DNA from 2 places in the Pantoea sp. nfd-35 genome. Region 1 is predicted to be linked to the other one. Evidence: predicted binding sites of a transcription regulator. Region 1 holds the regulator's gene; the other holds the start of a gene.
The links. Region 1 encodes LexA, which represses DNA repair genes until DNA is damaged. Its sites were predicted from a motif close to TNCTGTATGTACATACAGNA; they were not measured.
Positions count from the first base shown of each region.

Region 2: a site for LexA is predicted at 1,258-1,277, ahead of uvrB (excinuclease ABC subunit UvrB). Genes of this name have one in related genera too.

Region 1 covers NZ_CP122403.1:4,196,724-4,199,962, reverse strand. The annotation lists gene plsB (glycerol-3-phosphate 1-O-acyltransferase PlsB) at 1-909, opposite strand, end outside; gene P9J57_RS19435 (diacylglycerol kinase) at 1,038-1,406, shown strand; gene lexA (transcriptional repressor LexA) at 1,513-2,127, shown strand; gene dinF (MATE family efflux transporter DinF) at 2,238-3,239, shown strand, end outside.
Region 2 covers NZ_CP122403.1:3,066,122-3,069,360, reverse strand. The annotation lists gene P9J57_RS14265 (ABC transporter ATP-binding protein) at 1-478, opposite strand, end outside; gene uvrB (excinuclease ABC subunit UvrB) at 1,355-3,239, shown strand, end outside.

The DNA of each region.
Region 1 (3,239 bases):
AACGATCTCGTGTCCGTCCTGCGCCAACTGACGCACGCGCTCACCGCCGTTCACATTGATACCCTGATAGAGGCGGCTCCAGAGCCAGCCCATTACCCGGTCCGTCACGCGAATGGCTTCATAGGAGAAGTTGGCGGCAATCTCTTCCATCATCTCGATGGCGTTCTGCTGCGCCTTCTCATGGGAAATCTTTTTACTGCGGGCTTCGTCTTCTACCGCTTTTTCAATCGCCTTCGATTGCAGCAGGCGGTTGAACAAATCCTGGCGCGCGGGAAGGCGCGGGCCAACAGCCGCCAGACGCTGACGGGCAAAGTGGATACGGGCAACCCGGGCCAGTTTCTGGGCGATGGATTTATCCGTGCCGTGCTCAGTCGCCATACGACGCAGAGAGACGGTCGGTGAGAAGCGCACAAAACTGTCACGTCCATGCCAGAGCACGGCAAAGAATTTTTGTACGCCGTTAAGCAAGCGCAAATGCGGTGGATTGTCTTCACCCTGCACTTCCCGGCCAGGTGCACGACCAAACATAACTGAAACCGGTAACATCTGAATATCAAGCTCAGGATTACTGCGGTGCAGATCAAGATATTCGTGGAAGATTTTTACCGACTCGACGCTGGGCACGAAATAGGGGAACACGCGCGGACCGTCGTGAATAAAGACATGGCGCGGCAACAGGGCCCCGTCAATCTCCAGTGGTGAGAGCGGATCGGGCAGATCGTGCCGGATGCACTGCGCACGCAAAGTGAGGAGATCGGCCTTTGAATCATAAGGCAGGACATACATAATAGGCCGGGTAGGATCCAGCCCATGTTCGGATACGGGATCGGCCGGAATGGCCTTACTCTTTACCAGAAACGAAAGGGGTAAATTCAGTAATTTATAAAAAAGTATACGCCAACCTGACATAGACAATATGAAGCCTCTTGTTAGCAAAGCGGCGCAAGCTTATCAGAAAGCGCAGCAAAAATCTGTGACAGCGACAATTGTGCGCTGCCCAATATTGACGTCAATCCTTTGAAAAGAGTTCCTTTATTATGACAAATAATGCCACCGGCCTTAACCGTATTGTGAAAGCGGCCGGCTATTCATGGCAAGGTCTGCGTGCTGCCTGGCAGCACGAAGCCGCTTTTCGTCAGGAAGCGGTTGCCGCAGTGGTGGCGATTATCCTGGCCTGCTGGCTGGATGTCGATACTGTTTCGCGCATCCTGATGATTGGTTCTGTCGTGCTGGTGATTATTGTCGAAGTCCTGAACAGCGCGATAGAAGCCGTGGTAGACCGCACAGGCCAGGAGCGTCATCCGCTTGCCGGGCGGGCAAAAGACATGGGATCCGCTGCCGTTTTTATCGCAATATTACTGGCCCTTTTTGTCTGGGGAACGCTGCTTTGGTCGCATTTGCGATAAGCGTTCCATCTCGGCTCAAATAACTGATTTTGACCTGAGTTTTGGTTTCCATTTCACCAATACCTGTATATACTCACAGCGACTGTATAAACAACCAGGGGGCGGGATGAAAGCATTAACCAGCAGGCAGCAACAGGTCTACGACTTGATTCGCGACCACATTAATCAAACAGGCATGCCGCCAACGCGTGCAGAAATTGCTGCACAACTCGGTTTTCGTTCGCCCAATGCGGCCGAAGAACACCTGAAAGCACTGGCGCGTAAAGGCGTGATTGAAATTGTCTCTGGTGCGTCCCGCGGTATCCGTTTGTTAATGGAAGAAGAGCCATCAGACGGCCTGCCGCTGATCGGTCGTGTTGCCGCCGGTGAGCCATTACTGGCTCAGGAACACATTGAAACGCATTACAAAGTGGATCCCGACATGTTCAAGCCTTCAGCCGATTTCCTGCTGCGCGTAAGCGGTATGTCAATGAAAGACATCGGCATCATGGATGGCGATCTGCTGGCCGTACACAAAACGCAGGACGTGCGCAATGGTCAGGTTGTGGTGGCGCGCATCGATGACGAAGTCACGGTAAAACGCTGGAAAAAGCAGGGTTCTGTGGTGCATCTCTTACCTGAAAACAATGATTTCGAGCCTATCGTTGTTGACACCCGTGCCCAGTCACTGACCGTTGAAGGTCTGGCCGTGGGCATTGTGCGTAACGGTGAGTGGCTGTAAAACCGGTTAAGATTGTCGGCTTTCGTCAATCTTACTATTCCCCTGCTTGTCCTTACTTTTCCGCTGTGGGTTGACCTGAAACCCCGGCGGTTCATCGCACGGATTTACGAATGCGCTTTCTGACGGCTACCGATAAAAAACTGTGGCGGTTAGCGCTGCCCATGATCCTGTCAAATATTACGGTTCCTTTGCTCGGCCTGGTCGATACGGCCGTTATTGGTCATCTCGACAGTCCGATCTATCTGGGCGGCGTCGCCGTCGGCACGACCGTCACCAGCTTTGTCTTCATGTTGCTGCTTTTTCTACGCATGAGCACTACGGGCTTAACGGCACAGGCATTCGGTGCGGGCGATAAGACCGCGCTGGCGCGTGCGCTGACACAGCCACTGATCATCGCCCTGGTGGTCGGCATCCTGTTTATCTTCCTCCGCTATCCCGTCACCGCATTGGCGACCCGCTTTGTCGGTGGGGATCCGTCGGTGCTGGAACAGGCTGCCCTGTTTATTCATATTCGCTGGCTCAGCGCGCCCGCAACGCTGGCTAACCTGGTAATCCTGGGCTGGCTGCTGGGCGTTCAGTATGCCCGGGCACCCGTCATCCTGCTGGTGGTGGGGAATGTCATCAATATCCTGTTAGATCTTTGGTTGGTTCTGGGCCTGCACTGGGGCGTGGCCGGTGCCGCCACCGCCACCGCGCTGGCAGAATACGCGACGTTGCTGGTCGGTATGGCGATGGTGTGGCGCGTATTAAAGCTCCGTGGTATCAGGTTTGATATGCTCACCCGCAGCTGGCGTGGCGATATTCACCGCCTTCTTCGCCTTAACCGCGATATCTTACTGCGCTCATTGCTCTTGCAGCTCTGCTTTGCCTCGCTGACCGTACTGGGTGCCCGTATTGGCCCGGATGTGGTAGCGGTAAATGCTATCCTTCTGATGTTTATTACTTTTACCGCTTATGCCCTGGACGGCTTTGCCTATGCCGTCGAGGCCTTTGCTGGCGAAGCACACGGGGCAAAAGACGGTAGCCGACTGCAGCAGGTATGGTTGTCTGCCTGTCGCCAAGCCCTGTTAGTGGCGCTGTTTTTCTCGCTGGCCTATGCTTTTTTTGGCTAT
Region 2 (3,239 bases), 1.1 Mb from region 1:
GGGGCTGCAGCACCAGCGCACGGGCCAGTGCCAACTGCTGCTGCTGATAGACCGGCAAGTCGCCGCTGCGCTGCTGACGCAGCGAATAGAGCGCGGGTAACAGATCAAAGATCATTTCCGGGATCGCCCGATAAGCGTCATTCGCCTGTGCACCTGCCAGTAAGGCAATCAGTAAATTATCCTCAACGCTCATCTGAGTAAAAATGTGGCGCCCCTGCGGAACAAACCCGATCCCCTGTCGGGCCCGCAGCTCAGCAGGCTGCGAGAGCAGGTCTTCCGGCGGCGAGCCATCCTGCTGCCAGCTGATCGTCCCGCTGTTAATCGGTAGCTTGCCCATAATGCAGTTCACCAGCGTGGTTTTTCCCATACCGGGGCGTCCCAGTATGCCGGTGCAGGTGCCGGGAGGCAGATCAAGATCCACATTCCAGAGAATATGATTTTTACCGTAAAACTGATTCACCGACCGTAAACTTAGCATCTGACGCGCTCCTTCCAGATAATTAACCTGAATGCTTTCGCCGTTCATTTCTGGTAAATCGCTCTAATGAGATAGCGGCGCATTTCACGCGGCTACTGCCTGTAACACTCAGATGAGAGAGCATGCAATTACCAGGCCAGAGTCTCAACGGCGAGTGGAGTCGGGGCTAACCAGTGAAAATCACCCTGTTTAAAGATAAATAAAAGTTAACAATTCCACGTCAGGACGCTTACGCGGTACAGCGTTGGTGCAGGTTCATGAAGCCGGGAAGTGCACCTGCTCGTTAATGGGGCAATAAAAAAAAGAAAAGTGAGACGCACTTGTCGCCGATCAAGGCACGGATTGCGCTGATAGCTAAATCACTACCCGTTAGCGTCAGAAAATAAGCGAAAAAAAATATTTTTTTATCGCCCAAAGGAGAGTGAAAAAAATTATACACAGCCGATGTGCAAAGGGCTGTCATTAGTTATCCACTATTCCTGTGGATAACCTTGTGCATTAGGTAATGAAAACAGGTTGGAAGCGAGGAAATACGGGGCCTGGTAACCCGATGATGAGAATCTGGGCTTTTTAAAGTAACGACATTAATTCAGTGACTTAGCAAAAAACAAGCCTGCCGGATTGGGGCCGATTCATCAAACTGCAATTTTATGACACATGCTTGACAAATGTTAAATCAATATCGGGCTTGGGGATAACCTTGCGCAACAGAATCCGGTTAGCGCGCGCGATAATGTCAAAGAGTCAAGCGTAAAGTGGTTGCCGTTACTGTGCATCAATACTGTTATTATATCCAGTATTTTTTTCTGGCAAAATCGCCATAGCAGAGTAAAATAATGGGCTGCCCGCCGTCTTTCATCTGCAGGAACCGCATTCATGAGTAAAGATTTTAAACTGAACTCCGCTTTCAAGCCTTCCGGCGATCAGCCAGAGGCGATCCGTCGTCTTGAAGCCGGACTGGAAGATGGCCTGGCGCACCAGACGCTATTAGGCGTTACCGGATCGGGTAAAACCTTTACCGTGGCTAACGTGATCGCCGATCTTAACCGGCCCACCATGGTGCTGGCACCGAACAAAACGCTGGCGGCCCAGCTGTATGGTGAGATGAAGGAGTTTTTCCCGGACAACGCGGTGGAGTTTTTTGTCTCCTATTACGATTACTACCAGCCTGAAGCCTATGTCCCAAGCTCTGACACCTTTATCGAAAAAGACGCCTCGGTTAACGAACACATCGAGCAGATGCGTCTTTCCGCCACTAAAGCATTACTGGAGCGGCGTGATGTTATCGTCGTTGCCTCGGTGTCGGCCATTTACGGTCTGGGCGATCCCGATCTTTATCTGAAAATGATGCTGCACCTGACGCGCGGTATGATCATCGACCAGCGCAGCATTCTGCGTCGCTTGTCAGAGCTGCAGTACACGCGCAACGACCAGGCGTTTCAGCGCGGCACCTTCCGGGTGCGTGGCGAGGTCATCGATATTTTTCCGGCAGAGTCCGATGATATGGCACTGCGGGTGGAGTTATTTGACGAAGAGGTCGAGCGCCTGTCCCTGTTTGATCCGCTCACCGGGCAGGTTGAATCGGTTGTACCGCGTTTTACCATCTATCCGAAAACGCACTACGTTACGCCGCGTGAGCGCATTCTGCAGGCCATGGAAGACATCAAGGTTGAGCTGGCCGACCGGCGTAAAACCCTGCTGGAAAACAACAAACTGCTGGAAGAGCAGCGCATCACTCAGCGCACCCAGTTTGATCTGGAGATGATGGGCGAGCTGGGCTACTGCTCCGGCATCGAAAACTACTCGCGTTACCTGTCAGGCCGTGGGCCGGGAGAGGCGCCGCCTACGCTGTTTGACTATCTCCCCGCAGATGGCCTGCTGGTGGTGGATGAGTCCCACGTCACGATTCCCCAAATTGGCGGCATGTACCGTGGCGACCGTGCACGTAAAGAGACGTTGGTAGAGTACGGTTTCCGACTGCCTTCGGCGCTTGATAACCGTCCGATGAAGTTCGAAGAGTTTGAAGCGCTGGCCCCTCAGACGATCTATGTGTCGGCAACGCCGGGCAAATATGAGCTGGAGAAATCCGGCGACGAGGTCATCGATCAGGTGGTGCGTCCAACCGGCCTGCTGGATCCGATTCTTGAGGTCCGCCCCGTGGCGACGCAGGTTGATGATTTACTGTCTGAGATCCGCCAGCGCGTTACGATCAACGAGCGCGTCCTGGTGACCGTCCTGACTAAACGCATGGCGGAAGATCTGACAGAGTACCTTGAAGAGCACGGTGAAAAGGTGCGCTATCTGCACTCGGATATCGACACGGTGGAAAGGATGGAAATCATTCGTGACCTGCGTCTGGGCAAATTTGACGTACTGGTTGGGATCAACCTGTTGCGAGAAGGGCTGGACATGCCTGAGGTATCGCTGGTGGCCATTCTGGATGCGGACAAAGAGGGCTTCCTGCGTTCGGAGCGTTCGCTGATTCAGACCATTGGCCGTGCGGCACGTAATATTAACGGTAAAGCGATTCTGTATGGCGACAAGATCACGCCTTCAATGGCCAGAGCGATTGAAGAAACGGAACGCCGCCGTGAGAAGCAGCAGCGGCATAACGAAGAAAACGGCATCGTGCCTCAGGGCCTGAACAAGAAAATCACCGATATTCTGGAACTGGGCAATAACGTGGTGAAAACGCGTGGTAAAGCCAAGCCCGCTAAGCGCAATGCCGCTGAGGCAGACGCCGATTACCTGGCGTTGTCCC